One region of the Streptosporangium heterodermiicola genome, then DNA from elsewhere that is predicted to be linked to it. Evidence: riboswitches for the same ligand, from Rfam matches in the RefSeq annotation. Region 1 holds a riboswitch; each other region holds the start of a gene.
The links. Region 1 has a riboswitch for cobalamin ahead of ACSC1Q_RS17600 (CbtB domain-containing protein). Riboswitches for the same ligand answer to the same signal wherever they lie in the genome.

Region 1 (7,854 bases):
GGGACCGCCGGGGACGTCCGGGGCCGCGGGCCGGGAGGTGTCCCCGTCACCGGGAGCGCCCGTGTCTCCCGGGTCGCCCGGGTCCTCGGAGGTGGCGTCCCCGGCCTCGGTACCGCCGCCGGGCGCCGGTCCGTCCGGGCCGCCGTCGGGATCGGTGCCCCCCGGGCCGCCGGAGTCGTCCGGGCCCTCCGGGTCCTCAGGGCCGTCGGGGTCGTCGGGGATCCGGTCCAGGAGGTCCTGGAGCTTGGACTCGTCCAGGCCCGGCGCGTCGAAGGGGTCGCGGCGGCGGCGGTGCGGGAGCGCGAGCCTGGCGGCCTCCCGTACGTCGTCGGCGGTGACGGTGGTGCGGCCCTGCCAGGCGGCGTGCGCGATCGCCGCGCCGGCGGTGACCAGGTCGGCCCGGAGCCCGTCCACCTCGAACCCCGCGCAGACGGTGGCGATCCTGAGCAGTGCCGCGTCCGGCAGGACGACCCGGGGAACCCGGGCGCGCGCCTCGGCGATGCGCGCGGCCAGCGCCCGCTCCTCGTCCGACCAGGCGGCGGCGAAGGCGTCGGGGTCGGCCTCGAAGTCCAGGCGGCGCCGCACCACGTCCACCCGCTGGGACGGTTCCCGCGAGGCCCGGACCTCCACGGTCAGCCCGAAGCGGTCGAGCAGCTGCGGGCGCAGCTCCCCCTCCTCGGGGTTCATCGTCCCGACCAGCAGGAACCGGGCGGCGTGCCGTACCGACACCCCCTCGCGCTCGACGTAGCAGGTGCCGAGGGCGGCGGCGTCGAGCAGCAGGTCCACCAGGTGGTCGTGGAGGAGGTTGACCTCGTCCACGTACAGGACGCCCCGGTGGGCGCTCGCCAGGAGGCCGGGTTCGAAGGACTTCACGCCCTCGGTGAGGGCCCGCTCGATGTCGAGGGACCCGACGAGGCGGTCCTCGGAGGCGCCGACGGGCAGCTCGACCAGGCGGGCGGGCCGCGCGGCGCCGTCCCGCGCGGTGTCGGGCCGAGCCACGCCTGGCTGAGTTTCGTCGGGCCGCGGCACGGTGGCGGACCGGGCTCCACCGGGCTGAACCCCATCGGGCCGAGCTCCATCTGGCTGAGCTTCGTCGGGCCGCACGGTGGCGGGTGGGGCGGGCAGGGGCGCCGGGGGTGTACGACCCTCGTGCGGGCCGTCCGGGCAGCCGGGGTCGGGGGCGGCGGGGTCGCAGGAGAAGCGGCAGCCGGTCACCACCTCGACGGGCGGCAGGAGCGCGGCCAGCGCCCGCACGATCGTGGACTTGGCGGTGCCCTTCTCCCCCCTGACCAGCACTCCCCCGACGCGGGGGGAGACCGCGTTGAGGATCAGCGCAAGTTTCAGGTCCTCCAGCCCCACGATCGCGGTGAAGGGATAGCGGGAGTCAGGCACCTTCGGGATCTCCTGTCCGTCTCGTCGAAATCAAAGGGCGCCGGGCGCTCGGGCCGCCATCAGGAGTAGCTGAGCCGCCAGCGCCCGCCGCGCCCTGTGAGCGTCACGCGGGCCAGCGGCGCGACGTCGACGCGCCAGAAGGCCTGGGCGGGGGCGCCGAGGGCGTGGACGACCGCGGCGCGGACGACCGCCGGGTGGGTGACCGCGACGGCCCTGCCGGGGGTGCGGACGGCGAGCCAGCCGGACACCCGGTCGAGGAGCGCGGTGACCGGCTCCCCGCCGTGCGGCGCCGCGCCGGGGTCGCCGAGCCAGGAGGCGAGCGCCTCGGGTTCGGCGGCCTCGACCTCGCCGAGCGTCATCCCGCTCCAGCGGCCGTAGTCGCAGTCGGCCAGCAGCGGGTCGTGCTCGGCCCGCAGGCCGAGCGCCGCCGCCGTCTGGACGCAGCGCAGCTCCGGTGGGCAGGCCGCGGGCCCCGGGCCGAGGTCCCGCGCCATCCCCTCGGCCCGGCGCAGGCCGCGTTCGTCGAGTGGTTCGTCACCCGGGAACGCGGCCCGTACCGTCGCCGAGGTGGAGGCGTGGCAGACCAGGAGCAGGCGGGTGACCCCCGAGGGGGTCGTCACACCGGGCCGCGCCTGCGGGCGGCGAAGGCGAACAGCGCGCCGACACCGGCCCAGAAGACCACCTGGGTCCCTATGGAGGCGACCCTGAAGTCCCACAGGAGGTCGGCGGGGAAGCCCCGGGGCACCTCCGAGATCTCCGGCAGGAGGATCCAGGCCGCGACGACGGGGACCAGGAAGGTGGCGCCCGCCGACAGCCAGCGCACCCACGGTTCGCTCCGCGAGGCGTAGCGGTAGGCGGCGACGGCCGCGGCGACGGCGAGGATCCCGATGACCACCGCGACCAGATAGAGCACGGTGCGCTGGTTGATGGTCTCCGGATCGCCGACGGCCGGAGGGTTGGCGGGATACTTCACGAAGGGGATGAGGACGACGGAGGTGAACGCGGCGGCGGCGAGGGTGACGGCGAGCACCGGTTCCGAGCGGGGTCCCGCACGGCCGCGTACGGCCGCGTAGACGAGGGAGAACAGGCCTCCGATCGCCAGGCCGTACAGGCCGAGGGCGAGGAAGAGCCCGGCGCGCTGCCCGTCCCTGCTGACCAGCGCCTCCTCCTCGTCGTGGGAGTGGGCGGCGGTCCCGGTGTCGTCGTGTGTCCCGGCCGGGGCGGCGGCCGCGGCGGCCGCCTCCTCCAGCGCGATGGCCTGGTCGATGCGCGGTTCGCCGACGGTGTAGGCGAAGACGGCCGCGAGCAGCCCTGCGAGCAGTCCGGCGACGAGGCCCCGGACGATGAGTTTGGTGATCACCTGTGGCTCAGTGGCACGGAACGCCGAGCAGGTGACGCCCGTCGTGCATGAGTTCGTGCAGGTAGTTTCCCGCCTGGGAGATCGCTCCCTGGTCGAAGGTGACCAGGTAGGCGAGGAGCAGCAGCACCGGTACGGCGAGCAGCCAGCGGGTGAGCGAGGGCCATGGGATGGGCTGAACGTGCGGTGCCGAGATCTGGCTCACGGCCACCTCCTCCGGGATTTACGCGTCCCTTTTCGTAGGTCGGTGGCGGCCGAGTGTGACCTGACTTCCGGCTCCGGGGAGCCGGTTACAGTGGCGCGACCGCACCGGAATCTCACCGGATTTCCCTCGCACCGCCACAAAACACCCGGAACGTATCCCGGTTCTCCGTCCCCCGTCAATCCGGGTGTCCGGTTTGCCGGGATCCGGTCGTCACGGGGTCCGGGCACGCCGAGGGGGAGGCGGTCCGGGGCCGGACCGCCTCCCCCTCTCAGGCCCCTCAGGACCTCTTGGGACCTCTCAGCAGGTCACTGCTCGCCGGTCAGCGCCGTCACCAGCTCCGCGGCGGTACGGCAGCGGTCGAACAGCTCGCCCACGTGGGCCTTGGTGCCGCGCAGCGGCTCAAGGGTGGGGACGCGCTGCAGCGACTCGCGGCCGGGGATGTCGAAGATGACCGAGTCCCAGGAGGCCGCGGCCACCGACTCGCTGTACTGGCTCAGGCAGCGGCCCCGGAAGTAGGCCCGGGTGTCGTTGGGCGGCACCTCGATGGCCCGCTGGACCTCTTCCTCGGTCACCAGGCGCTGCATGCGGCCCCGGGCGACGAGCCGGTTGTAGAGCCCCCGGTCGGGGCGGATGTCGGAGTACTGGAGGTCGACGAGCTGCAGGCGCGGGTGCGACCAGGGCAGGCCGTCACGGGTCCGGTAGCCCTCCAGGAGCTCCAGCTTGGCCACCCAGTCGAGCTCCCTGGACAGCTGCATCGGGTCCTCCGCCAGGCGGGTGAGGACCGACTCCCAGCGCTCCAGGATGTCCTTGGTGGGCTCGTCCAGGCCGTTGGCGCTGCGCTCCTCGGCGTACTTGCGGGCGAGCTCCAGATACTCCATCTGCAACTGCACCGCCGTCAGCTTGCGGCCGTCGCGCATGGAGATCTCGTACTTGAGCGTGGGGTCGTGCGAGACCGCGCGCAGAGCCTGGACGGGGTTGTCCACGGCGAGGTCGCGGGTGAAGTAGTTGTCCTCGATCATGGCCAGGACGAGCGCGGTCGATCCCAGCTTCAGGTAGGTCGAGATCTCCGACATGTTGGCGTCGCCGATGATGACGTGCAGGCGGCGGTACTTCTCCGGGTCGGCGTGGGGCTCGTCCCGGGTGTTGATGATCGGCCGCTTGAGCGTCGTCTCCAGGCCCACCTCGACCTCGAAGAAGTCGGCCCGCTGGCTGATCTGGAAGCCCTCGCCCCGGGAGTCCTGGCCGATGCCGACCTTGCCCGCGCCGGTGACGACCTGCCGGGAGACGAAGAACGGCGTCAGGTGCCTGACGATGTCGGCGAACGAGGTGGCCCGGCGCATGAGGTAGTTCTCATGACAGCCGTAGGAGGCGCCCTTGTTGTCGGTGTTGTTCTTGTAGAGCTGGATCGGGGCGTTGGCCGGCATCGCCGAGGCGCGGACCGCCGCGTCGTGCATCACCCGCTCGCCCGCCTTGTCCCAGATCACCGCCGCCCGGGGGTTGGTGCACTCGGGCGTGGAGTATTCGGGGTGGGCGTGGTCGACGTACAGCCGGGCCCCGTTGGTGAGGATCACGTTCGCCAGGCCGAGGTCCTCGTCGGTCAGCTGGCTCTGGTCGGCCACCTCCCGCGCGAGGTCGAACCCCCGTGCGTCCCGCAGCGGGTTCTCCTCCTCGAAGTCCCATCGCGCGCGCCGTGCCCTGGCGGCCGAGGCCGCCAGATAGGCGTTCACGACCTGAGAGGAGGTCACCATCGCGTTGGCCCCCGGCTGTCCGGGCACGGAGATGCCGTATTCGGTCTCGATGCCCATCACCCGCCGTACCGTCATGCGCACCCTCTGTTCGTCAGGGACTGATTCTCTCCGTGGTATCTATTCTCGACCCTAGACCCTTCACTATGCCCGGTGGTCGGACAGTTATGGCACCGAAGCCTTTTCGCCCGTTGCGAGGGGGATCGAGGAGAGCGCGGGGAGGTGTGACGGGGACGGGGATGCGGCCCTTCTCCGCCTCCTGGACTTGACGAACTCCTGAAGCGGGCGCTCGGCCACCCGGTACACCACGTACGAGAAGGCCATCGCGGCCAGCACGGTGACCAGCGCGGTCAGCGGGGGCGGCAGGGTGTCCCGCAGGGCGGGGACGATCAGGACCGCGGCCGGGGTGTGGAACAGGTAGAGCGGGTACGTGAGCGCGCCCAGGACGACCAGGCCGCGCCAGCGCAGCCACCCCAGCCAGCCGAGCGCCACCATCGCCATGAGCACGTAGAAGCCGATCACGGTGGCGGCCACGGCCCACGGGGGCACGGGCATCGCGGCGTAGCCGACGTTCTCGATCCGCCCGGCCACCCGGTCCATCGCCGCGTTGACGGCGAGGCCGCCGCTGATCCCGGCGAGACACCACAGGACGAGCCTGGGGCCGAACCTGGTCATCAGGAAGAACGCCATGCCGCCGACGAAGTACGCGGCGTACTTGGGCATGACCACCAGGTCCACCCAGGCCTCCTCGCTCCCGGCGAAGAACCCGGCCGCCAGCAGCCAGACGCCCATGAAGGCGAGGCAGCGGTTGAGCGTCACCCCCACGATCACCAGGATCGAGATCAGCACGTAGAAGCGGAGCTCCACCCAGAGCGACCAGTAGACGCCGTTGGCGTCGTAGACGCCGAAGGCCCGCTGGAGCATCGTGAGGTTGACCCCGTACTCGCCGAGGCTGAGCTTGGGGTCCAGGGCCGTGGCGGCGGTGAGCCCGTAGACGGCGGCGGTGACGGCCACGCTGACCCAGTAGGCGGGAAAGAGCCGCACCAGCCGGGAGAGGGCGAACGCCCCCAGGCCTCGCCCCCAGATGCTCATCAGGATCACGAAGCCGCTGATCATGAAGAACAGCTCGACGCCGAGGATGCCGAGCCCGGAGACGGTGGAGATCGCCGGGAACAGCTCGGCCGGGCGGTCGCCCCACACCGAGGCGAAGGCGATGAAGTAGTGGAAGGCGAGCACCGCGATGGCGGCGAGGAAGCGCAGGAGGTCGAGCTCGGCGAGGCGGCCGCTTCCCCGAAGCGCCTCGCGGGAGCCCGTGCCGTTCACCGGGCGGCCGGACCGGAATGTTCACGCACGCCACTTGGACGGCGTCTCGATCATTCGGGTTCCCCGTGACGGCTGTCTATTTCTGTCCACTTCTGGGACGACTGTGAAAGGAGATACGGATTTATGCGACAAAGGGATTAAAAACGCCGGTGGCGCGGCCCCCGCGATGAGGAGCCGCGCCGCCGGTGACGCGTGATTTACAGGTACTGGCCGGTGTTGGCCACCGTGTCGATGGAGCGTCCGGCCTCGGTGCCCTGCTTGCCCGTCACGAGGGTACGGATGTAGACGATCCGCTCGCCCTTCTTGCCGGAGATGCGGGCCCAGTCGTCGGGGTTGGTGGTGTTGGGCAGGTCCTCGTTCTCGGAGAACTCGTCCACGCAGGCCGCCAGCAGGTGCTGGATCCGCAGGCCCTTCTGCCCGGTCTCCAGGAACTGCTTGATCGCCATCTTCTTGCCCCGGTCGACGATGTTCTGGATCATCGCGCCGGAGTTGAAGTCCTTGAAGTACAGGACCTCCTTGTCGCCGTTGGCGTAGGTCACCTCAAGGAAGCGGTTCTCCTCGCTCTCGGTGTACATCCGCTCGACGACCCGCTGGATCATGCCCGAGATGGTCTCCTGCCGGTTGGCGCCGTGCTCGGAGAGGTCCTCGGCGTGCAGCGGGAGCTCGGGGATGAGGTACTTGGAGAAGATGTCCTTGGCCGCCTCGGCGTCCGGCCGCTCGATCTTGATCTTGACGTCCAGGCGGCCGGGCCGCAGGATCGCCGGGTCGATCATGTCCTCGCGGTTGGAGGCGCCGATCACGATCACGTTCTCCAGGCCCTCGACGCCGTCGATCTCCGACAGGAGCTGGGGAACGATGGTGTTCTCGACGTCGGAGGAGACGCCGGAGCCACGGGTCCGGAAGATCGAGTCCATCTCGTCGAAGAACACGATCACCGGGGTGCCCTCGGAGGCCTTCTCGCGAGCCCGCTGGAAGACCAGGCGGATGTGCCGCTCGGTCTCGCCGACGTACTTGTTGAGAAGCTCGGGACCCTTGATGTTGAGGAAGAAGCTCTTGCCGGACTGGCCGGTCTTCTCCGCGACCTGCTTGGCCAGGGAGTTGGCGACGGCCTTGGCGATGAGCGTCTTGCCGCAGCCGGGCGGCCCGTAGAGCAGGACGCCCTTGGGCGGGCGGAGCTTGTGCTCGCGGAAGAGGTCGGCGTGCAGGTACGGGAGCTCGATGGCGTCCCGGATCTGCTCGATCTGCCGCATGAGCCCGCCGATCTCCTCGTAGGAGATGTCGGGCACCTCCTCCAGGACGAGCTCCTCGACCTCGGACTTGGGGATGCGCTCGTAGACGTAGCCCGAGCGGGGTTCGAGCAGCAGGGAGTCGCCCGCCCGGATCGGCTGGTCCATCAGCGACTCGGCGAGTTTCACCACCCGCTCCTCGTCGGCGTGCGAGATCACCAGCGCGCGCTGGCCGTCCTCAAGGAGCTCCTTGAGCATCACGATCTCGCCCAGGTCCTCGAAGCCGAGGGCCTCGACCACGTTGAGCGCCTCGTTGAGCATGACCTCCTGGCCACGCTTCAACGCCTCGACGTCCACCGCGGGACTCACGTTCACCCTGAGTTTGCGGCCGCCGGTGAAGACCTCCACCGTGCCGTCTTCTCTGGTTTCGAGGAAAACACCGAATCCGGACGGCGGTTGCGCCAGCCGGTCCACCTCCTCCTTCAAGGCGACGATCTGGTCCCTGGCCTCCTTGAGGGTGGCCACCAGACGCTCGTTCTGGCCGGTTACGGCCGCGAGGTTCGCCTGCACGTCATGGAGACGCTCTTCGAGAATCCGGGCCTGCCG
Region 2 (7,854 bases), on a different contig from region 1:
ACGCCGGTGGTGGATGGGGCCGGTCTCACTCGGCCAGGGCGCGGCGCAGGGCCGCGGCGAGCTCGGCGATCTGCCGCTGCGACACCTCGGCGGACAGGATCGCCTGCGACCCGTGGAAGGTGCCGGGCCACTGGTGCAGCTCGACCGACACGCCCGCCTCCAGCAGGCGCAGCGCGTAGCTGATGTCCTCGTCACGGTTCGGGCAGAGCTCCGCGGTGGCGATGTAGGCGGGCGGCAGCCCGGACAGGTCGGTGGCCCGCGCCGGGGCCGCGTACGGCGAGGCGGGCGTGGAGCCCAGGTAGTGCCGCCACGCCGCGGTGACCTTGTCGCGGTTCATCCAGGGTGTGTCGGTGAAGTGCCGCGCCGACCACGTCTCCTGCCGGTCGTCGAGGCTGGGCTGGTTGAGCAGCTGGAAGCGGATCCGCGGCCCTCGCCGGTCACGTGCCCGCAGCGCCGTCGCGGCCGCGATCCCCGCTCCGGCGCTGTGACCTCCGACCGCGATCCGCTCCGGGTCGACGCCGAGCTCGGCCGCGTGCCCGGCCGCCCAGGCCAGCACGGCGTAGGCGTCGTCCAGGGCGGCCGGGAACGGGTGCTCGGGGGCGAGGCGGTAGCCCACCGAGATCACCGTCACGCCGGAGGCGTCCGCGAGCCGGGTGGCCCACGGGTGCTCGGTGTCCAGGTCGCCCATGACGAATCCGCCGCCGTGCGACCAGATGACGGCGCCCCGCGCCCGGTGCGGGCGGTAGATCCGCACCGCCACGTCCGGGTCGGCGGGCACCGTACGGTCCTCGATCTCCATGTCCGCGATGTCGGGCACCGGTATCGCGGTGGCCAGCTCGGCGAAGCTCTTGCGCTCGATGACCGGGTCGACCAGGTCTGCCTTGGGGAACAACGGGATGAATGCTTCCAGCTCTGGGTCCATAACCGTGATCCTCGCAAGGTGCATCCCGGGGATCATCCGCCACTCGTCGGGCATTACACCCCTGCCGCGCGACGATCGCCGCATATCCTTCCGGCATGGAGGCATTGGCCGCACGGCTGTCGCAGCTGGACGCGGAGGCCGGGGGAGCGCTCCGCGTCGTGATGTTCTACGACACGCTGATGCGCAGGCGGGTGGATCTTCCGGCGCTCGCGCGGGCCTCGGCGGGCCTGGCCGAGTGCGTGGCCGGGATCCGGCTGCACGGCACGGGGCGGGTGATCCGCATGTCGTCCGGCGGCGGGGAGGCGTCCGCCCCGGCGCTCACCGCGTCCACCACGACGCCGATCACGCTCGACGGCGAGGAGGTCGGCACGGTGTGGCTGGAACGCCCAGGACCGCCGGGCCCGCTCGACGAGCTGCTGCTGGACCGGCTCGCCATCGCCGCCACGGCGGTCGTCGAGAGGTACGGCCCGGCCCGCACCACCATGGCCGACCCCGCGCTCGTCGAGCTGGTGATCAGCTCAGACAGCGACGAGGCGGCCAGGGCACGGGCCCTGCGGCTCCTGGGCTTCGCCGCCGACCTGCCGATCCGCGTCATCGCCGTACGGTCGCGGCGCCCGCTCGACCAGGTCGGCGGCCTGGTCTGCCCGACCCGCCCGGTGAAGGCGGCACCGCTCGCCGGCGTGGGCGTCATCCTGGCCACCACCATGGACCCGTCCCGGTTCCCGGCGGGCGTGCGCGCGGGCATCGGCTCCGCGGAGAGCCCCGACCGATCCTGGCGGGAGGCCCGCACCGCCCTCCGCTTCACCACCCCGCGCCGGCCGGTCGTCCACCACGACGACCTGGGCGTGCTGGCGCTGCTCGCACAGGTGCCGGAGGCCGTCGCGCGGGACAACGCCGACGTGGCCGCGATCGCCCGGCTGGCCGGCAACCCGGAGGACCTGGACACCCTGGACGCCTACTGCGCCACCGGTTCCCTGCGCCGGGCCGCCGACCTCCTCCACCTGCACCACAGCAGCGTCTCCCGCCGGCTCGAACAGATCGGCAAGGCCCTGGGCGTCGAACTCACCGAGCCCGCCGGGCTGGTACGGGCCGGACTCGCCCTCACCACCTGGCGGCTCCTCGACGACTGAGGCCCGAACGACGAGGCTCGTGGGCGAGTGGCGGTCGACACGTGGAACGCGCGCCGCGCCGCCGTGCTCGCGCACCCGGCCGGATCGGCCCCCCGACGACCGTGCCGCGCCGGCCCGGCCCGGCGCGTCACGCGGGGTAGCGGCGGGGGGTGAACACCACCCGGCTGCCGTCACCGCGCTCGGCCACCCGCGTGGTGGACGAGCCCACCAGCAGCAGGCAGCGCATGTCGACTACGCCGGGGTCCAGGTCGCCGAGGGTGGTGACGGTCATGCTCTCCCGGGACCCGCCGACGTCGCGGCCGACGACCACGGGGGTCTCCGGCGCCCGGTGCTCCAGCAGCAGGTCCCGCGCGGCGGCCACCTGCCAGGTACGGCTCTTCGACGCCGGGTTGTAGATCGCCAGGACGAGGTCGGCCTTGGCCGCGGCGCTGATCCGCCCGGCGACCACCTCCCAGGGCTTGAGCAGGTCCGACAGCGACAGCACGCAGTAGTCGTGGCCGAGGGGGGCGCCGGCCCTGCTCGCCACCGCGTGCGCCGCGGTCAGGCCGGGCAGCACTCGTACCGGCACGTCCGCGAACCTCGGCTCGCACGCCACCTCCAGCACCGCGCTGGCCATCGCGAACACCCCCGGGTCGCCCGAGGACACCACGGCCACCCTCGATCCGGCCGCGGCCAGCTCCAGCGCGTGCGCGGCCCGTTCGGCCTCCACCCGGTTGTCGGTGGGGTGGCGGCGCTGGCGCGGGTTGGGCGGGACGCGGTCCAGGTAGGGGCCGTACCCGACGAGCTCGTCGACACCGGCCAGCGCCTCCTGCGCCTCCGGTGTCAGCCACGGCCGCCCGGCGGGGCCGAGCCCCACCACGACCACCTCGCCGCGCGCCCTCACCTCGCCCGCGCTCCCGGTCCCGGCGGCTGGCGCGGGGCCCGCCGCGTTGACGGGGCTCGGGATCAGCGCCAGCGAGAAGTACGGGACGCTCGCGGGGTCGACCTCGGCGAGCGGGGCCAGCCGCTGCTGCCCGGTGGTGGCGCGCTCGACGTACCACGCCTCGCCGAGCCGCCCGGCCTCGGCCAGCGCGTCACGGACCTTGGTGAACGTACGGCCGAGTTTCAGCACCGCCGCCGAGTCGGTGGACGCCAGGCGCTCGGCGAGCACCTCGGCCGGGAGCGTTCCCGGCAGTACGGTCAGGACCTCGTCCCGCTCGACCAGCGGCCGCCCCAGGACCGCCGAGGCGCCGCTCACCGACGTCACGCCCGGCACGACCTCGGTGACGTAGCGGTGCGACAGGCGCTTGTGCATGTGCATGTACGAGCCGTAGAAGAGCGGGTCCCCCTCGCACAGCACCACCACGTCACGCCCGGCGTCCAGGTGGGCCGCCAGCCGCACCGCGCAGGCGGCGTAGAAGTCGTCGATCGCCCCCTGGTAGCCGCCGGGGTGGTCGGTGGTCTCGGTGGTGAGCGGGTAGATGAGGGCCTCCTCGACCTGGCCCTCCCGCAGGTAGGGGGCGGCCACCGAGCGGGCGATGCTCCGGCCGTGGCGGGCGCTGTGGAAGGCGATCACGTCCGCCTCGCCGATCAGGCGGGCGGCCTTGACGGTCACCAGTTCGGGGTCGCCGGGCCCGAGTCCCACGCCCCACAGCCGTCCGGTCACGTCGTCACTCATTCTTCCTCACTCGCCATCGCGTTGACCGCTGCGGCGGTCATCGCGCTTCCGCCCCGCCGTCCGTTCACGACCAGGTACTCCAGGTTCGCCGGGTGCTCGGCGAGGGCCTGCTTGGACTCGGCGGCGCCGATGAAGCCGACCGGGACGCCGAGCACGGCGGCCGGGCGGCCCGCGCCCTCCTCGACCATCTCCAGCAGCCGGAACAGCGCGGTCGGCGCGTTGCCGATCGCGACCACCGAGCCCTGGAGCCTGTCGCGCCACAGCTCCAGCGCGGCGGCGCTGCGGGTGGTGCCCAGTTCCGCGGCGAGTTCCGGCACCCGGGGGTCGCCGAGGGTGCAGACCACCTCGTTGCCCGCGGGCAGGCGCCGCCGGGTCACTCCGGAGGCGACCATCATGGCGTCGCAGAGCACCGGGGCGCCCGCGCGGAGCGCCTCGCGCGCCGAGGCCACGACACCGGGTGACCAGCGCAGATCGCTCACCAGGTCGACCATCCCGCAGGCGTGGATCATGCGGACCGCGACCCGGGCGACGTCGGCGGGCAGGCCGGACAGGTCGGCCTCCGCGCGGATGGTGGCGAAGGAGCGGCGGTAGATCTCCGCGCCGTCGCGGACGTAGTCGATCACAGTTCCCCTCTGGCGGCCGCCAGCGCGGCCGCGGTCTCCTCGATGCCGGAACAGGTCAGGCCGGTGCCGTCCAGCTCCAGGCGGTAGCCGTCACCGGTGGCGACCACATCCGCGACCCGCCCCCTCGGACGGCCGCAGCGCCTGCCGCACCCCGCCCAGTGCACGGGGAGCGTATCGGTGCCCGCCCCTCTCCCGGACGGCGGGGCCGTGCCGACGGTTATCGCGGTCGCCGCGTCGGCCTGGACGTCGGCCAGGGACTTGGCGCAGCCGGGGCGGCCGGTGCAGGCCGTCACACCGATCCACGGAGAGGCGGGATCGACGACGAGCCCGGCGGCCTCCAGGCGGGCGGCCGTGCCCGCGACCTCGGCGCGGTCCAGGCCGGGCAGGACCACGCCACGCCACGGCGTGAGCCGGATCTCCCCGCCCGAGGCGGCGTCCGCGAGCAGCAGTGCCGTCGCGGAGGTCAGCCGTCCCAGTGGGATCGCCACCCCGAGCGCGACCCGCGCGACCTCGTCGCCGATGTCGTCCCCGATGTCGTCGCCGTTCCCGTCTCCGATGCCATCTCCGGTGCCGCTCTCGATGTCGTTCCTGACGCCGCCCCCGGTGTCGCTTCGGGTGCCGCTTCCCGGGCCCGCCTCGCCTCCGGCACCGGTTTCGCTCCCTGTCCCGTTCGTGCTCCCGATGACGCCGACCGGTCCGAGGGGTACGACCCGCAGCCTTACCGGGTCGAAGGGCGTCGTACCGGGGAGGTCGAGGGCGGTTCGCACGCGAGCGGCGATCAGGGAGGGGCCGCCGGGGAGTTCGGCGATCCGCCAGGCGGTGACGTCCCGGGTGGCCAGCTCGTCGAGGAACGCCTCGGCGGCGGCGAGCAGGGCGGTCACGGCTCCGTCCAGCGGGACGCGCAGGCCGGTGTCGGTCCCGGCGAGGATCAGCGCGGCCTCGTCCGGCCCCGTGGGCAGGATCCCGGCGTCCGCGCCCAGACCGGCCACGTCTCCCCGGCCGTCGTCGAGGGCGAACATGAACCGCCCCGGCAGGGCGGCGAGGGCGGGGCTGGCGCACAGCCGCCGGTCCAGCTCACCGATCAGCGGTGTGACGTCGACGACCCCGCCGCCTTCCGGATGACCTGAACGGCTTGAACGACCTGGATGGCCTGGCTGGCCTGGATGGCTTGAACGGTCCGGGTGGTCCGGAGCGTCCATGCCACTTGGCCCGTTCAGGCCGTTCAGGTCGCTCGGTCCGCTCGGTCCGCTCGGTCTGTTCAGCCGGGCCGGTCCGTCCAGTCCGGTCAGCGGGGAGGCGAGGATGTTGCGGATCCGCTCGTGCGTCGCCGAGGGCAGCAGGCCCGCCCTCGCCATCCGCGCGGCGAACCCGTTCCCCGTATCGCTCTCCGTATCGCTTCCCGCGTCGCCGTCCGGATCCTCCGGGCCGAGGCCGCGTACCTGGACGTTCGCCCGGGAGGTCAGCTCGATGACGCCGCCGCCGTACGTCGACGCGGCCTCGGCGAGTTCGCGCAGCTGGGAGGGGGTGAGACGGCCGCCGGGCACGCGGACGCGGGCCAGGCCGCCGTCCGCGGCGGCATGGACCTGGAGCGCCCCGGGGCACGCGTCGAGTCGTGATCGTCCGGAAAAGTCGGCAATGGACACTCGAAGGATGTTAACGCCAGTTTCTTGCAACGAACCGGACTGCCGTAGTGTCATCGGTGGCGACGGCAAAGGGAGGAAGCCGGTGTGATTCCGGCGCGGTCCCGCCACTGTAACCGGGGAGCGAACCCCACCCGGGCCACTGTCCGACGACGGGCGGGAAGGCCGGGGTGAGCACCGATCCGGGAGCCAGGAGACTCCAGCCGTCGCGGCCGACGACGACCCGGGGCGAGGACCCCGAGGGAGGAAGCTCCGTGCGCTCTTCGCCGTTCCCCCGCGACACCGTGACATCGCCGTTCCCCCGCCACGCCGTGGCGTCCCTGGGCCGTACCGCCCTGCCTCTCCTGGAGTGTGGCGCGTGATCCTCCTGCTCTCGACCTCTGACACCGACCTGCTGAGCGCCCGCGCGAGCGGCGCCGACTACCGGCTCGGCAACCCCGCCAGGCTCGCCGCAGCCGACCTCCCGCCGCTGCTGGAGGGCGCCGACCTGGTCGTGGTACGCCTGCTGGGCGGGCGCCGCGCCTGGGAGGAGGGGCTGGACGCCCTGCTCGCCGGTCCCCGGCCCGTCGTCGTGCTCGGCGGCGAGCAGGCGCCCGACGCCGAGCTGATGGAGCTGTCCACCGTGCCCGGCGGGGTCTGCGCCGAGGCGCACGCCTACCTCGCCCACGGCGGCCCGGCCAACCTGACCGAGCTGCACCACTTCCTGTCCGACACGCTGCTGCTCACCGGCCACGGGTTCGCCGCGCCCGAGCCCACCCCCGCGTGGGGGACGCTGGAGCGCGAGGCGCGCGACCAGGACGGGCCCGTCGTCGGGGTGCTCTACTACCGGGCCCACCACGTGGCCGGAAACACGGCCTTCGTCGAGGCGCTCTGCTCGGCGATCGAGGACGCGGGCGCGCGGGCCCTGCCGGTGTACTGCGCCTCCCTGCGCACCGCCGAGCCCGGCCTGGTGGAGGTCCTGCGTACGGTGGACGCCCTGGTGGTGACCGTGCTCGCCGCGGGCGGCACCCGCCCGGCGACCGCGTCGGCGGGCGGGGACGACGAGGCCTGGGACGTCGGCGCGCTCGCCGAGCTGGACGTGCCGATCCTGCAGGGCCTGTGCCTGACGAGCAGCCGGGCCTCCTGGGAGGAGAACGACGACGGCCTGTCCCCGCTGGACGCCGCCACCCAGGTCGCGATCCCCGAGTTCGACGGGCGGATCATCACGGTGCCGTTCTCCTTCAAGGAGATCGACGAGGACGGGCTCACCGTCTACGTGGCCGACCCCGAGCGGGCCTCGCGGGTGGCGGGCATCGCGGTGCGGCACGCCGCGCTGCGGCACATCCCGCCCGCCGAGCGGCGGCTGGTGCTGATGCTGTCGGCCTACCCCACCAAGCACGCCCGCATCGGCAACGCCGTCGGCCTGGACACCCCGGCCAGCCTGGTGCGGCTGCTGGCCGCGCTGCGCGAGCGCGGGTACGACATCGGCGCCGAGGACGAGCTGCCCGGGGTGACCGGGCAGGACGGCGACGCGCTCATCCACGCGCTGATCGCCGCGGGCGGGCAGGACCAGGACTGGCTCACCGAGGAGCAGCTCGCCGGGAACCCGGTGCGCATCGCGGCGAGCCGGTACGCCGAGTGGTACGCCACCCTCCCCGCGGACCTGCGCGCCCGGATGGAGGAGCACTGGGGCCCGGCACCCGGCGAGCTGTTCGTGGACAGGTCGCGCGACCCGGAGGGCGAGATCGTGCTGGCCGCGCTGCGCTCCGGCAACGTGGTGGTCATGGTGCAGCCGCCGCGCGGCTTCGGCGAGAACCCCATCGCGATCTACCACGACCCCGACCTGCCGCCCAGCCACCACTACCTGGCCGCCTACCGCTGGCTGGCCGACGGCTTCGGCGCC
Region 3 (7,854 bases), on a different contig from region 1:
GGCAGCCGGGCTGCTGCCGCCGTCGCCGGAGCACCCGCTCGGCACCGACCAGCTCGGCCGCGACCAGCTCAGCCGGATGCTGTACGGGGCGCGGATCTCGCTCACGGTCACCGCGGCCGTGCTGGCGCTCTCGCTGACGGCCGGCACGGCCGTCGGTGCCGTCGCAGGTTACCTGGGCGGATGGGTCGACCGGGCCGTCTCCCGGGTGATCGACGTGGTCGTGTCGCTGCCCGGGATGCTGGTGGCGCTCGCGGTGATCGGGGTGCGCGGACCCGGTGTGGAGAACCTCGTCCTGGCGCTCTCGCTGTGGTCGTGGGCGCCGTACGCCCGGATCGCGCGCGCCCGCGTCGCCGGCATGCGAAGCAGCCCCCATCTGGACGCCCTGCGTCTGCTGGGTGCGGGCCGTGGGCGCATCATCGGCCGCCACCTGCTTCCCCCGGCGCTGGCGCCCTGCCTGGTCTACGCCAGCACGGACGTCGGCATGATCGTCCTCAGTGTCGCCACGCTGAGTTTCCTCGGCCTGGGCGTCGCCCCGCCGCACGCCGAATGGGGCCAGATGCTCATCGAGGGGCGGCCGTTCCTGGCCTCAGCATGGTGGCTGGCCTACCCGCCCGGCATCGCCATCACCGCCGTGGTGTTCGCCGGAAACCTGCTCGGTGAGCGGCTGGCGGCCGGCGAGGAACGGCCGTCGATCCTGCGCCTGGTCCGCCCGCGGCGGATCCGCTCGGCACGGACACGCCCCGAGCAGGGCCCGCAGCCCGCCCGCGTGGTCGTCACGGAGCGACCCGCGGCGCCCACCCCGCCAGACGCGGCGCAGGAAGATTCTGCCGAGAACGACGCGGTGCTGCGCGTTCGGGACCTGTCCGTCTCCTACCCCGGCGGCGGCGACGGCCGCCGTCGCGTCGTCGCCGGGATGTCCTACGAGGTACGGCGCGGGCAGGTCCTCGCCCTCGTCGGCGAGAGCGGAAGCGGTAAGACCACGGCCGCGCTGGCCCCGTTCGGCCTGCTGGACCCGAACGCGGTGGTTACCGGCTCGGCGCTGCTGGGCACCGGTGCCGGGGCCCGGCAACTGGCGGATCTCTCCCCGGGAGAGCGGCGCCGGATCAACGGGCGCCGCGTGGGCGTCGTCTTCCAGGACAGCGGCGCCGCCCTCAACCCGTTGCGGACGATCGGCGCGCACGTCGACGAGGCGGTCCGCAACGCGGGCCGGGGCGGCCGGCGCGCCGCGACCCGCCGGGTCACCGAGGAACTGCTGCGCCTGGCCGGCCTGCCGGACCCCGCCGAGGTCGCCCGTGAGTTCCCTCATCAGCTGTCCGGCGGGATGCGCCAGCGGGTACAGATCGCCATCGCCCTCGCCGGTGAGCCGGAGCTGCTCGTCGCCGACGAACCCACCTCGGCTCTCGACGTGACCGTGCAGGCGCGGCTGCTCGCGCTGCTGGCGCGTCTACGTGACGAACTGTCCATGTCCATGGTCATCGTCAGCCACGACCTGGCGGTGGTGGCGCGCCTGGCCGACAGCGTGGCCGTCGTCTACGGCGGCCGGATCGTGGAGTCGGGTTCGCTCACCACGGTGGTCACCGATCCCGACCACCCCTACACCCGTGGCCTGCTGGACGCCGTACCGCGCCCCGGGGCGGCACCGGGCACCCGGTTTCGCACCATGCCCGGCCGGGCGGGCGCCGGTCCCGACGACGCCGAGGGCTGCGGGTTCGCACCCCGATGCCCGCTCGCGGCGGCGGCCTGCGTGTCCGGGCCGCCGCCCCTGGAGACGCTGGAGGCGCTGGTCTTGAGAACGCCGGTCCGCGCCGACGCACACCGGTCGGCCTGCCTACGCCACCCCAGCCGCCCCGCGACCACAGAAGGGAAGGGGACCGGCCTGTGCTGGAGATCGTCGGAGTGAGCGCCGGTTACGGCGGGGGCCGCGGCGGCCGAGACGTCACGGCGGTGATCGAGGACGTCACGATGCGCGTGGCGGCGGGCGAGATCGTCGGGCTGGCCGGTGAGTCGGGGTGCGGCAAGACGACGCTGGCGCGGGTCGTGACCGGGCTGCACCGGCCCAGCGCCGGGGTGGTGCGCGTCGCCGGGGTGGACGTGCACGCGCTCCGGGGCCGGGCCCTGCGGGCCCATCGGCGGCAGGTCCAGATGGTGTTCCAGGACCCCTACCTCACGCTCAGCCCACGGCATACGGTACGACAAGCCCTCACCGAGCCGCTGCTCGTCCACCGGATCGGCGATTCCCGGGCCCGGTCCGCGCGGGTGGGCGAACTGCTGGACCTCGTCGGGCTCGACCCCCAGGTCGGCGATCGCCGTCCCGGGCAGCTGTCGGGAGGCCAGCAGCAGCGCGTGGCGATCGCGCGGGCGCTGGCTCTGGAGCCACGCCTGCTGATCTGCGACGAGCCGGTCACCGCGCTCGACGTGTCGATCCAGGCGACGGTGCTCAACCTGCTCTGCGACCTGCGTGACCGGCTCGAGTTCGGCTGCCTGTTCATCAGTCACGACCTCGCCGTCCTGTCCCAGCTCGCGGACCGGATCGCCGTCATGAAAGGAGGCCGGATCGTCGAGCAGGGCCCGACCGGGGACCTCATCACCCACCCCCGCCATCCCTACACCCGCACTCTGCTCGCGGCCACCCCCACCATGGACATCGCGACGAGCACCGATGCTCCCGAGGGCTGATCCTCGGGTGTCCCCGGCCGAGATGACACCCGGCGGTAACGTGTTCCCTCGTGAGGGGAACCTTCCGGCCTGTCCGGCCGACATGCCGAGCATGACCGTCACACGTCCGGAGACGCTCTCCTCCGGTCTCGCGCTTTCCTCCCGCGAAGAGGTGCGACCGGCATGACATCCACCGGACGGGAGACATCGGGCGCCCCCGCGCGATCCGGTGTCCGATCGTTCACCGGCACACAGCTCGCCCTGCTCGGCAGTGGGTTCCTCGTCAATCTCGTCAGCTTTTCCGTGTACCCGTACCTGGCGGTTCTGCTGCGCGACCGGATGGCACTGGGCATGGACCAGGTGGGCGTCGTTCTCGGGGTGGCGACGTTCGTGCAGTTCGCCGGAGGGGTGCCGGGTGCGGCCCTCGCCGAGCGGATCGGGCTCCAGCGATCCCTGGTGATCGCGATGGTCCTGCAGACCGTCGGATCGCTGGGGTTCCTCGTCGGTGGGGCCTGGCCGGAGGTGACGGTCGCCGCGCTGTTCCTGCGGTCGGCGGCCACCGGGCTCTACTCGCCCAGCGTCCGGGGTTACACGGTGCACGGTGCGAGCCCGGACGACCGGCCGAGGCTGATGTCGGCGAGCTACGCCACGGGCAACGTCGGCATCGCGGTCGGGCCGGTGGTGGGGTCGCTGTTCATCCACGACCCGGGCGGGATGTTCGTCGCCGCCGCGGTGCTGCACGCGGTGATGGCGATCGGGCACGCCTTCCTGCCCCGGGAGAGAAGAGACGAGCGCGAGGTGATCGAGCCACTGCGCCGGGCACTGCGCGGCCTGGCGGTGCTGCCGTTCGCCGTGACCGCCCTGACCCTCTACCTGTACATGCACTTCTACCAGTTCCTGTCCTCCTACGCCGAGGGCAGGCTGCCCACCGTCTTCTACGGATCGGCGATGATGGGCTACTCGCTGATGCTGGCCGTGCTGCAGCCCCTCCTGACCCGACGGGTCGAACGGATGCGCTACGCGCACGCGATGGCGGTCGGTTTCGGGTGTCTGGCCGTCGGCATGATCGCCTTCACCGGCGGGAACGCGATCATGGTCGCCGCCGGGATCCTCGTTCTTGGCGTCGGCAACTCGGTGCTCTTCCTCAAGAACTCCCTTGAGATGCTCAGCCGTACGAAGCGGTCGCCGACGGTCGTCTTCGGGCACCAGCGGCTGGCCGAAGGGATCGGCGCGTCCTTGAGCGGCCTCGTCGGCGGCGGCCTCTACCATCTGTTCGAGACCGCCGGGCACCTGCCCGGATTCTGGCTGGCCATCGCCGCCCAGTGCCTGCTGCTGCCGGTGATCGTGCTGCTCGCGGGCCGCCGAGGCGTCCTCGCCTGACAACGTCGGGGGCGACGCCCGATGCGGGCGTTCACCGCTGCGATCGGCCTCGAAGTCGCTCCGCCCGGAGAAAGGGAAGATCACGATAATGAAGGTGTTCCAGATCGGCGCAGCCGGAGGCGTGGGCCGCCGGCTCGCCCGCCAGCTCACCGCCCGCGGTGAGCTGGTCACCGGCATGCACCGTGACCCCGCGCAAGCCGAGACCGTGCGCGCGGCCGGTGCGACGCCGCTGGCAGGTGACCTCGTCGGCGACTCGGTGCAGGAGCTGGCACGCGGGCTCGGCGGGCATGACGCCGTGGTGTTCTCCGCCGGAGCCCACGGCACCGGCCCGGACATGACCACCGCGATTGACGGCAGGGGCCTGGAGAAGGCCGCGGACGCCGCCGCCCGGGCCGGAGTGCCGCGGTTCGTGCTCGTCTCGGCGTTCCCCGAGGCCGGGCGCGGCCCCCAGAGCACGGAGGGCTTCGAGCACTACATGAGGGTGAAGAAGAGCGCCGACGTCTACCTCGCCCGCACCGATCTCGACTGGCTCATCGTCCGGCCGGGGACTCTCCTGGACGAGCCGGGAACCGGCCGTGTCACCGCCGGCCTCGCGATCGAGTACGGAGGCGTGCCGCGCGATGACGTCGCGGCGTTCATCGACGCCGCCCTGCACGAGCCGGCACTGAGCCGCACGATCGTCGAACTCACCGCCGGCCAGACCCCCGTCGTCGACGCGGTCGCCAGGCTTGTGACCTCATCGACGGGCCGTCGCCCCTCCTGAACCCCGATCACACGGCAGAAGAGGGCGGTAACCGGAACGATGGGCTCCGTGGCGGACCCGGCACGGCCCGTGATCCGCGCTGGGCAGCGGCACCCACGCCTCGCCAGAGCGGGGCGCGGCTAGGGTCGCGGTATGCGCATCGTGTCGTTGTTGCCCGCCGCCACCGACATCGTGGCGGTGCTCGGGCTGGGCGCTGACCTGGTCGGACGCACCCATGAGTGTGACTGGCCGCCCGAGGTGGTGGAGGGTGTGCCGGTGGTCACGGCGGCGGAGTTCGCCGCGGACCGGATGAGCAGCAGGGAGATCTCCGACGCGGTGGGCGGCGCCGCCCACCGGGGCTCGTCGCTGTACACCCTCGACATCGAACGGCTGGCGGCCCTGGCCCCCGACGTGGTGCTGACACAGGACCTGTGCGAGGTGTGCGCGGTCTCCTACACGGGGGTGTCGCGGGCGGTGCGGCTGCTCGACTCCGGTCCGCGGGTGATCAGCCTGGAACCGCGCACACTTCCCGACGTGCTGCGCTGCATCGAGCACCTCGGTGAGGCGCTCGGGGTGGCGCACGTGGCGTCGCGGCGGGTCGCCGAGCTGGAGGAGCGGCTCGCGGCGGTGCGGTCGGCGGTCGCGGACCGGCCGAGGCCGCGGGTGGCGGCGATCGAGTGGCTGGACCCGCTGTGGCCCGCCGGTCACTGGGTTCCCGAGCAGATCCGGGCTGCGGGCGGTGAGCCGCTGCTGGCCGAGGCGGGCGAGCACACCACCGCCATCGACTGGGAGAGGCTGCGAGCCTCCCGGCCCGAGGTGGTGCTGCTGATGCCCTGCGGCTTTCCGCCCGATCGGACGCGAGCGGAGTGGCCTTCGCTGACCCGCCTTCCGGGCTGGGCCGACCTGCCGGCGGTCCGCGCGGGCCAGGTGTGGGTGCTGGACGGCCCGGCGTACTTCAACAGGCCCGGACCGCGCGTGGTGCGGGGCGTGGAGGTCCTCGCCCAGGTGCTCCACGGGGTGCCCGCCAGCGCTCCTGTCGAACGTGAGGAGGCGCACCGGGTCTGACGGGTGGTGCGGCCTTTGTCGTTGATGGGTGATGTGCGAGCATGGTCGGCGTAGGCGAGCGCGGACTGAGGAAGCCGGTGTGAATCCGGCGCGGTCCCGCCACTGTGATCGGCGAGCGAATCCCCACCACGCCACTGCCCCTCCCCGGGGTGGGAAGGCGGGGACGAGCCTCGACCCGAGAGCCAGGAGACTCACGCGGTCGCCTCCTCGATGAACTGGGGCGGATTTCCCCGGGGAGGAGCTGGGCTCTCGTGCCCGTCGAGCCGGTGGCCGCGCCGAGAAGCCCTGTGGCATTCCCTCTTTCAGATCCGCCCCGTTGTGCAGATTCCGTGAGAGGAACACGTCATGACGGGCAGACGCCCCATTCCCCTGCTGCTCGCCCTCCTGGTGTCCGGAGTGCTGGCCGCCTGCGGCGGCACCCCCGCTGAGAACATCCCGGCCGCCGCTCCGGCGGCCTCCGCGCCCGCGGGCTTCCCGCTCACCCTCGACAACTGCGGCGAGAAAAACACCTACGAGCGGCCACCGCGACGGGCGATCTCCATGAACCAGCACGCCACCGAGGTGATGCTGGCACTCGGCCTGGAGAAGTCGATGATCGGCACCGCCTACCTCGACGACAAGGTGCTACCGGAGTACAAGGCGGCCTACGACGCCATCAAGGTCGTCTCGAAGGAGTACCCGGCGTACGAGGCCCTCCTGGCGGAGGAACCCGACTTCGTCTACGGCGGCTTCGCCAGCACCTTCGACGAGAAGGAGGGCCGCAGCCGGGACGCCCTGCACAAGGCGGGCATCAAGACGTACCTGAACGTCGAGGAGTGCGCCAAGGGCGCGGTGTCGGTGGACCTGGTCGACACCGAGATCCGCAACGTCGCGAAGATCTTCGGCGTCTCCGGCCGGGCCGAACCGTTGATCACCACATTGCGGGCGACCCTCGACGGTGTGAAGACCAAGGTCGGCGACGCCGCCCCGGTCAAGTTGTTCGTCTACGACAGCGGCGACAAGACCGCCTTCACCGCCGGCGGCAAGGGCGTCGGCAACGAGATCATCAAGCTGGCCGGAGCCGAGAACGTGTTCGCCGACGTCGACAAGGTGTGGGGGGACGTGTCGTTCGAACAGGTCGCCGAGCGCGCGCCCGACTGGATCGTCATCTACGACTACGGCGACCAGCCGGTGGCCGACAAGGAGAGGTTCCTGCTGGCCAACCCGGCACTGAAGGACGTACCGGCCATCAAGAACAAGCGGTTCGCGGTGCTGCCTTTGTCGTCGGTGGTACTCGGCGTGCGGGCGCCGGGGGCCGTCGAGGCGCTGGCCCGGCAGCTGCACGCCGACCGGTTCCGGTGAGCGAGGCGATCGCGGGCGCCGTGCTTCCAGCGCGGCGCCCGGGACTGCCGTACCCGGTCGTGATCGGCCTGCTCGTGCTCCTGCTCGGCGGGGCGGTCACCGCGGCCGTCGCGGCCGGGTCGGTGGCCCTGCCGGCCGGGCAGGTGTGGGGCATCCTGCTCCACCACCTCCACCCCGCCCTGGCCGAACCGACCTGGACACCCGTGCGCGAGACCATCGTGATGGACGTACGGCTGCCGCGCGTCGTCCTGGCGGGGGTGATCGGCGCGGGCCTGTCGGTCTGCGGCATGGCCCTGCAGGCGCTGGTGCGCAACCCATTGGCCGATCCGATGCTGCTCGGGGTCTCCTCCGGCGCCAGTGTCGGGGCGGTCACCGTGGTGGTGTTCGGCCTGAGCGTGTTCGGCGCCTTCAGCCTGCCGATCGCGGCCTTCCTCGGGGCGCTGGCCGCGCTGGTGGCGGTCTACTTCCTGGCCCGCTCGGGCGGGCGCATGACGACGGTGCGGCTGGTGCTGGCCGGGGTGGCCACGGCCGAGGTGCTCTCAGCCGTGGCCAGCTTCCTGGTGGTGACCTCCAACGACCCGCACAAGACGCAGGCGGCGGTGCGCTGGATGCTGGGCGGCCTGGCCGGGACCACCTGGACGGTGGTGGGGATCCCGGCGGTGGCCGTCCTG
Region 4 (7,854 bases), on a different contig from region 1:
TCACCTGGCCGGGCCGATCCACGTTCGCCGACCGGCGCCGCGGTCGCGGTGGCGTCGCCTTCCCGCTGGTCGGCAGGCGCTGCGGGCGTTGGCGCGCCTACGTAACGGCGACACTCCCGCCCGGCCAGCACCCGGGTTCGGCATCGGCGCCACGACCGCATGTTTCCCCGTCAGCCTTTCGTACGTAGCGCTGTACGGCCCGGGCTCAGATCGCGCCGGCTCCTGGTAGAGGGTGACGGCTTCCTGGACAGGGGGCCTCTCTGGTCAGACTGTCGACGCAACTTCGGTTGACGATGATTCGAACTGACCGAAGACTCGAAATGAGGGATCGCGTGAATTCGGAGCGCGGGCCGCGCCCCTGGGTGCGGTCTGAGGTCCCAGGGGCGCGGCCGCGTCAGTTCGAACGCGACCTTCCCGTGCCTACTTCTTCGGCACGTACAGCCGGATGTTGTCGATGCGGGCCTGGCCCTCACCGACGTTCGTGTACGGCTCACCGATGACGAAGTAGTCGGGGTAGGCCGAGCCGGCCGGCCACTGGTTGTCCCACGTCTTGGAGCCGAACGCGCCCTGCGCGGTGTGCGACGTGTTGAACTGGCCGCCGTACTCCTCGGCGTCCACGTTGTAGTGGAAGATCGGGACGTTCGCCCCGATCACGCCGGCGTCGTCGTCGATGAAGCCCCGGGTGAACCGGTAGGTCTGCTTGCCGACGTTCTTGAAGACGCCGCTCACCTCTAGCGTGTAACCCGCCTCGGTGCGCTCGATGGCGAACGCGTAGTCCTTGTGGGGCATCAGCTCGGGCCGCAGCTCCACGGCCGACTTCTGCACGCCGGAGACCGGCCGGCGGTCGCAGCTCGTCACGAACGTCTGCGACTGACCGAGCGAACCCGTGAAGTAGAGCATGTTCACCGTGGTGCGGTTGCTCGTGTCCCAGGGGTACTTCTCGCCGGTCAGCGAGTTGCAGACGTCGTAGCCGTTCGTGTTCCGGGACGGGGCCGGGCTGAACTGGTCCATGAGCACCTTGCGGTGCCAGTGGTACATCGCCAGGTTCCGGGGCATCGCCGGGAAGTCCAGGATCGACATGAAGTGGAACGCGTTGTACGCCTCGTTGCTGTCCTCCCGCACGGAGCGGGTGGCGCAGGGGTCGGCCGGGTCGATGTCGTTCGGGTCGCCGACCCAGGGGTAGAACGTCTTGCACTCCCCGAGGGTGTACCCGTTGTACTTGCCGTCGTAGAACAGCGAGCCGTTACGCAAGCCGCCGAAGTCGAGCGTCTTGAGGTCGTACTCGATGCGGTAGTACTTCGGCAGCGGCTCGGTGTTGCGGATGATCGCGCCACCTGTGTAGTGAGGCACGGCGATCTTGGCGACGGCGCCTGCGGTCTCCAGCTTCTCCGTCTTGATCGACGGACGTTCGGCGGCGTCGGTGTAGCTGTCGTCGACCCGCCCGCCGCTCTCGCGCGTGGAGAGGGACGCCGTGAGCCAGCCGTCCTTGCCGAACTCGGTCTCCTGCCGGTAGGTCCGCATGGTCGCCATCGCCGCGTCGAACTTCGGACCGAGCTGAAGGCGGTAGAGGTCGCCGTTGTCGTCGTTGAAGTCGTCGACCGGCTCGCTGTAGTCGTCGAGCACCCACGGGCTCGCCTCGGTGCGGATCTTCTTCTCGAACGGCTCGTCGTACTTGAGCCGCCAGCGGATGGGGGTGGGTTCCGGCTCGGGATCGGCGGCCGCGCACGGCGGGGTCACGCCGTCGTCGTCCTGAATGATCGTCAACTTCACGTTGTTGAAGGTCACCCCGGTCGTGCCCGCCTCGACGCGGAAGTCGGCGCCGCCGTTCTCGCGGTTGGCGAACCGGGCGTCCATCAGCTCGAAGCCCGCCGTCTTCCACGTGTTCGACCCGGTGCGGTTCACCGAACCCGTCCCGGCGTACGCGCTGCTGGTCGAGTCGTACTGGACGCGGAACGTGGCCCCGCCCTCGTCGAAGTACTCGACCTGCAGGCACGCGACGAAGGCGCCATCGAAGGCGACCGCGTCGTCGACCTGGAAGTACATGTGCTGCGCCGGTGCCGAGGTCTGCACGGTCTTGCGCGCGCTCCGCCCGCCGACCGTCACGGGTGCGGTCGTGCCGTCACCCTGCTCGATCTGGCGGAGACCGTTCTCCTCGTTGACCTCGCCCAAGATGATCGAGGCGCTGGGCCCGTCCGCGGCGGACGGCGTCGCGGTGGCCGACATCGCGGTGGCCGACATCGCGGTGGTCGGTGTCGCGGCGAGGAGCAGAGATGCCCCCAGGGTGACCACGCCCAGGGCCGCCACGGCCGAGCGACGTCTGCGATTGCGAGTTGTTGCTTTCATTGCGCTTCCTTCTTCATTGAGCAAGGCGTCCGTTCGTGCCGCTCCGGGCCTCGGGGCCGCGCGTGAGGCGCGACCCCCGTCACGGGTGCCGATGTGCGCTGGTTGGGTTCACTCGTCGGTCACGCTCGCGCGCGGCAACTCCTTCCCGCCACCATCGGTGAGCACGAGCGTCGCGGTCGCACCGGACTCGACGGGTGCCGGGAGTTCGCGCGAGACGTACGCGTCACCTGTGAGTCGCACTCGTCAGCGTGCTTCCGGTCGAGCCGTCGACCAGGGCGGCCGTCACGTCCTGGCCGACGAGGGTTGTGAAGCTGTGCCGGCGGACGCCACCGTCCCCAGCGGCTCGAACGCCTTGGTCGTACTCGACGATTTCCTCGTCGTCGGCATTTCTGTCGTCGCCATTCGAATAACTCGAATCCTCTTCGATTTGGTACTGACCACAGCCTTGATAAATGCGAGACCCTTTGTCAAGGGTTTCGATTCGTGAACTTTCCTGGCTGATCGACGGATTCCCAACCGGGAATTCGAGCATGTCGAATCGACGGTTCATCTCGACACCGGCGTGGGCCGTCGACGGTCGCGGCCACGGTGATGGGCACCGCGGCAACCGGTTACGCCGCTTGTCGCGAGGGGAGACAGACCCCCGCCGCACGTCGAGCGCGAGCCCGGTCACCGGCGGGCGGCGTTCGAAGGCCGTCAGGCGCGCGCTTGCTCGTGCCGACCCTGAGGTTCACCCGGTGGACCTGGCCACCGGCTGCGTTGTCAATGGCCGGTCGCCAAGCGAATCAGAACAATTCGAGGAGAGCCTCGCATTAATTGTGAAAAGGCCTCCAGATCGCTGCGGAGCGGGATTTTCCCGATCTCGTCCGTGTGGCAACGGCGAACTTCAGCTGTCCTTCACGAACCGCCCTCATAGGCGTTCGTGTTGACGTGCGCCGGCCTCGATTCAACCCAGCGCGGACGGCCGGACCCCGCCGCCCGCCGCACCGGCCCGCCCGCCGTACCGAACACCGCGCCGACCGTGAACGCACTGCCGCCCGCTCCGCTCGTGTTCATCAGGAACGCTCGAATGGTGGGAGTGACACCTCTGCCGTCCCGCTTCCGACGCGCGGGCCTGGCGGCCCTGTGCTTCGGGTCGGGTTGCCGCCGGATGACATGGTTACCAACAGCGAGAGCGACCTACCTTCGCCTTCGCTATCAGGTGTCCCCGGCCTGTCGTAGCCGGTCCAACGCGTCATTGACCAGGCGACCGAGGTTTCCCAGTTCGTACACCATCCGGTGATGCTCGTTGTCCTCCCAAGCCCTGATGGCCGCCCCGAGGTCGCCCGACCTCCCCGCAGTGATGACGATCTCTTGGCCGTTGACGCGCTTCGTGGCCGCATCGCCCAGGATGACCCAGCCGTACACGGTCACATCCCACGAGCGGCCAGGATCAGGTCAACCACCTTTCCCGGCTGTTCCTGTCCGACAGCCTGAAGATCAGGGCCGTTGCGGATGGACACCAGGTAGCACCCCGAGCGTGACTCCATGGTCACCGTGACATCGCGCCGGCCTTGGGGCCCGATCACCGCGAGTTCCGGCGGGTGTCGCTTCACCCACGTCCGGGAGTCAGGTCGGTTCGGCCAGGTGGGGAGGTCCACATGGTTGCCGTAGAGTCCGAGGCTGATCGTGTTGTGGCGGTGGGCACGAATGCCGTGCTCGGTGAGAAGTCGGTGCACGACGGCCAGAGCCCTGTCCTGGCTTTCCGCTGTGGCGTCGGTGATCACCTCGCCGCACTCGTCGCCACCCTGACTTTCGCTCTGCCTCTCTGTTTCGCCTTGCGTCACTCTCATAACACCCGCCTTTCCTCTCACAGGTGCGCGCTCTTTGGGGCCCTCATGGTTCCGACCCGTTTCTGAGAGCACCGGCAAGGGCATCGCTTACAGCGATAGGAGTGCTAGGGGAAAGATCGCTCACAGCGATACGCTCACTCGGTGGATGTGCGGACTTTCCCAGATGCCCTTAAAGCGATCATGGAGCAGCGAGGGTGGACCCAGACCGATCTCGCCCGTGAGCTAGGTGTTTCTCAGGCATGGGTCTCCGAGGTGTCCCGAGGTCAGAAGGACACCGGCATGGCGAAGGCCATCAACCTGCTGGCGCGCGTGGGCTGGGAAATACGCATATCGCCCAAAGTGGAGGAGTCCGTGGAACGCAGGGAATTTCTGGCAGCCGCCGCATCCGTTATCTTCGTTCCTTCTACCAGTGCGAATCCCTATCAAGACCCCAACTATGTGAACACGTTGGCTACGTCACTTGCTCGCAGCCGCTATGAACTTGGCGGAATTCCCCTCATGTCGCGTGCGTCAAGTCACATGCAGCACGTTGACAGAGTATTGAAAGACGTCAGCGAGCAGCCCCTGCAAAAAGCGGTTTCTGAACTCATGTATCAGGTCACCCTCGTTCTGTATGACGCAGGCAAGCTTGCCCAGGCCGACCGGACCGGTGGAATCGCGCTTGACCTCGCACTCCGAGCCCAGGACTTCAAGAGCCAGGCCCGCGCGTACGACAGCCTGAGCCGGGTCAGTCTCTACCGAGGTGATCACGCCCGAGGAGTCACCTACGCCCAGCGAGGACTACTGGTCCCGGACATCACCAGCAGCCAGCAGGCATCTTTGAACATGCGCCTTGGGCGCTCCCTTGCGCTCATACCGGAGCAGAAAGCAGCGTCCCGGAACGCGCTTGATCGCGCGCTCAACGTCGGAGGGCTTTCCCCCTTCGGAGAGGCCGCCTTGGCGGGTGACGTCGGCATAGGGCTGAGCCACCTTCGCGAGTACGGGGAAGCCGGAACACTGCTGAACGAAGCGGCCAGCACGATCGGGCAATGGTCACCGCTTTTCCGAGCACAGTACCTGGGACGGCAGATACAAACGGCGCTGAGGGCTTCCGACCTGTCTTTCGCAGCCGATCGGATGAACGAACTGGCGCGAGCGCTCCCGTTCGTCGCTTCGGCGAGAGTCAACAAACGGGTTCACGAAATACTCCGAGCGTCCCTCAAATGGAACGCCACCCCGGAGGTACGGCAGGCGCGCGAACACCTGCAATCCATGATTTCCCCTGAAGCGTCATCACCCGCCGTATGACATCGGGTCTCATGGCGTGCCCGTTCTTTCGGAATCCTGCGGACAGTGGTGATGGGTTGCAGATTCAGTCCTGTCCAGGAGGGGGCGCCGTCTTCTTGCTCAGCCATTCCAAGTAAGGGGTCGAACCACCGTCGATCGATGTGAAGGTCACCTCGGGATTGTTCCACGGATGCTCGGATATCAAATGTGATTCCAGGTCCGGGTAGCGCTCCACGGTCGTCCTCAGGAAGATCTGCCACTCTTCCCCTTCGCCCGTTTTCCCCTCATGCCAGAAAACAGACTGTGCAGGTCCGAGGACTTGGCCCGATGCTGCCAATTTCGCACGGATGGCAGATCTGAGAAGATTCATCGCCGCATCACGGCTGTCCGCTGTGGTGGAAACCTGAAGGTAGCCAGTCATGCGGTCAAGCCTAGATCAACTCCCCCGGATCCGGTACGGAAGAGCGAAGACGGCTTCCGGGTGCCTGGAACGCATCTTTATGAAGTCCCTCCACTTCACGATGAGCCCGTTCTTTGGCGGCCTTGCGGACAGTGGTGATGCGTTGCCGTGCCGGCTCAGTTGTCAGTGGCCGCTTCCGGCGTAGCGCTGCTCGGCCAGGGGGAGCGTGATCTCTTCGGCAGGCGGGTTATGCTCGTGGCGCGGTTGGTTCTCCCGGGGCCGTGGTGGTGCCGGGAGTCGTAAGAGGGAACCCGGTGTGATTCCGGGACTGCCCCGCAGCGGTGAGTGGGAACGAACGCCGTCATTGGCACTGGGTGTGTGTGCATCTGGGAAGCGACGGTCAGTAGGAAGTGTGTAGGACGCCCGCGAGTCCGAAGACCTGCCAGTCGCTCGTGCGCCGTCCGGTGTGCGGTGATCCGTGGCCTCGTGGGAGGGCCTGGGATGCGTCTTTCGCATGTCCTCGCTCGTGGCTGTGGGTCGGCATGGCATGAGCCGAGGGAAGGACGCCATGAGCAAGGTCACCACGACCGTTTTGGGGTACCCGCGTATCGGGGGCCGTCGCGAGTTGAAGCGGGCGACGGAGGATTACTGGGCCGGGCGCACGGACGCCGCCGGTCTGAGAGAGACGGCCGCTGGTTTGCGGCTAGGGGTGTGGCGGGAGTTGTCGGGGGCGGGGTTGGATGGGGTGCCGTCCAACACGTTCTCGTTGTATGACCAGGTGTTGGACGCGATCGCGTTGGTGGGTGCGGTGCCCGAGCGGTTTTCCGGGGTCGCGGACCCGTACTTCGCGATGGCCCGCGGCGCCGAGGGGGTCGCGCCGCTGGAGATGACCAAGTGGTTCGACACCAACTACCACTAGTTCAGTCGCAAAGGCAACTATTCACGGGGGAGCGGTCGGCGTAGCAGCTCATTGAGCGATCGATGCTCTGAGCTGCCGGGACGTCTGGGCAACCGGCCATGTAGGTCCCTGAGTTACATGATCGAGATCGCGTTGGCGGGTCGATCCGCGAGGACTTTCATTACAGGGTCAAGGCAGTCCGCCTGCGGCGGCCTGCGCGCGTCGGGCGGTCGCTGGCCGCGCTGCGGCTCTTCGGCCGGTCGCGACCAGCGCCACCCACGCGCTATCCCGCTTGGTAGCCGGACAGCTAAAGCTCAAGGACCTGCCCGCGTTTAGTCATTTAGTAAGTCCGATTTGCGGTTAGAGTACGGACCTTAATCTCCTACCTCATGGCAGCCTCACCCAAAGCTGTTCCGCCGACCTCACCTGGTTAGCGTTGCCTCCTTTGCTGTCGGTGTGCATCGTTAGCATGCGGTTATGAGCACGAAGCGACCTGCTATACCCCGTGATCTACGACGACGCGTCCTCATCGAGGCTGGCCATCGCTGCGCAATCCCGACCTGCCGTGCCACGCCGGTAGAGATCGCACATATCATCCCGTGGGCAAAAGCAAGAAAGCATGAATTCAAAAACTTAATCGCCCTATGTCCAAACTGCCACACACGATTCGACGACCCAAATAACCCTCTCGATCGCAAGGCTATGCGGCAATACAAGGCCAACCTTAACCCGCTTTTGTTTAATTTTGGAGGGAGATCTGATCAGATCGCGCTGGCCTCTTCCTATCAGGAGTTCAGGGCAAACTTCGCTGCTTGGGTTTTTTCCACACAAGCGCTCGGCGCCGCGAAGGCGAAAGCGAATTCCTCCGCCGAAAAAATCGCAGAGCTCAGAAGAGAATCAATCGAACGATTTGCGGACGCCATGGTTTCGTCTATAAGTTTTAAGTTAGTCTGGGAAAATACCAAGGTGCCCGAAATTGCCGGAACGATCATATGTCATGTCGCCGATTGGTCTGATGAAATCTTTGAAAGCCCTTGTCCTTCTTTCGTAGAACTGACTGAACGTGATATTTCGGAGGAACTTTCTGAAATTTCATCGGAGCTGCATCTTTCTGT

Region 2: another riboswitch for cobalamin. It lies ahead of cobN (cobaltochelatase subunit CobN); the one in region 1 lies ahead of ACSC1Q_RS17600 (CbtB domain-containing protein).
Region 3: another riboswitch for cobalamin. It lies ahead of ACSC1Q_RS35050 (ABC transporter substrate-binding protein); the one in region 1 lies ahead of ACSC1Q_RS17600 (CbtB domain-containing protein).
Region 4: another riboswitch for cobalamin. It lies ahead of ACSC1Q_RS06665 (uroporphyrinogen decarboxylase/cobalamine-independent methonine synthase family protein); the one in region 1 lies ahead of ACSC1Q_RS17600 (CbtB domain-containing protein).

Annotation. Positions count from the first base shown of each region.
Region 1 is NZ_JBPJSR010000007.1:197,244-205,097, forward strand. Features, by position in the region: gene ACSC1Q_RS17585 (VWA domain-containing protein) at 1-1,392, opposite strand, end outside; gene ACSC1Q_RS17590 (histidine phosphatase family protein) at 1,452-2,012, opposite strand; gene ACSC1Q_RS17595 (CbtA family protein) at 2,009-2,752, opposite strand; gene ACSC1Q_RS17600 (CbtB domain-containing protein) at 2,760-2,954, opposite strand; adenosylcobalamin (AdoCbl) riboswitch at 2,972-3,105, opposite strand; gene dop (depupylase/deamidase Dop) at 3,260-4,777, opposite strand; gene ACSC1Q_RS17610 (acyltransferase family protein) at 4,865-6,022, opposite strand; gene arc (proteasome ATPase) at 6,220-7,854, opposite strand, start outside.
Region 2 is NZ_JBPJSR010000013.1:232,885-240,738, forward strand. Features, by position in the region: gene ACSC1Q_RS27270 (alpha/beta hydrolase) at 26-922, opposite strand; gene ACSC1Q_RS27275 (PucR family transcriptional regulator) at 1,018-2,052, shown strand; gene ACSC1Q_RS27280 (precorrin-2 C(20)-methyltransferase) at 2,180-3,709, opposite strand; gene ACSC1Q_RS27285 (precorrin-8X methylmutase) at 3,706-4,332, opposite strand; gene ACSC1Q_RS27290 (ferredoxin-like domain-containing protein) at 4,329-5,975, opposite strand; cobalamin riboswitch at 6,022-6,194, shown strand; gene cobN (cobaltochelatase subunit CobN) at 6,331-7,854, shown strand, end outside.
Region 3 is NZ_JBPJSR010000022.1:129,377-137,230, forward strand. Features, by position in the region: gene ACSC1Q_RS35025 (dipeptide/oligopeptide/nickel ABC transporter permease/ATP-binding protein) at 1-1,900, shown strand, start outside; gene ACSC1Q_RS35030 (ATP-binding cassette domain-containing protein) at 1,879-2,676, shown strand; gene ACSC1Q_RS35035 (MFS transporter) at 2,839-4,035, shown strand; gene ACSC1Q_RS35040 (NAD(P)H-binding protein) at 4,124-4,798, shown strand; gene ACSC1Q_RS35045 (cobalamin-binding protein) at 4,931-5,842, shown strand; cobalamin riboswitch at 5,857-6,055, shown strand; gene ACSC1Q_RS35050 (ABC transporter substrate-binding protein) at 6,188-7,183, shown strand; gene ACSC1Q_RS35055 (FecCD family ABC transporter permease) at 7,180-7,854, shown strand, end outside.
Region 4 is NZ_JBPJSR010000002.1:636,073-643,926, forward strand. Features, by position in the region: partial or broken gene ACSC1Q_RS06625 (helix-turn-helix domain-containing protein) at 1-160, shown strand, start outside; gene ACSC1Q_RS06630 (hypothetical protein) at 421-2,343, opposite strand; gene ACSC1Q_RS06635 (hypothetical protein) at 2,452-2,583, opposite strand; gene ACSC1Q_RS06640 (hypothetical protein) at 2,567-2,893, opposite strand; gene ACSC1Q_RS06645 (hypothetical protein) at 3,541-3,750, opposite strand; gene ACSC1Q_RS06650 (hypothetical protein) at 3,753-4,175, opposite strand; gene ACSC1Q_RS06655 (helix-turn-helix domain-containing protein) at 4,317-5,462, shown strand; gene cutA (divalent-cation tolerance protein CutA) at 5,527-5,862, opposite strand; cobalamin riboswitch at 6,090-6,302, shown strand; gene ACSC1Q_RS06665 (uroporphyrinogen decarboxylase/cobalamine-independent methonine synthase family protein) at 6,410-6,760, shown strand; gene ACSC1Q_RS06670 (HNH endonuclease) at 7,217-7,854, shown strand, end outside.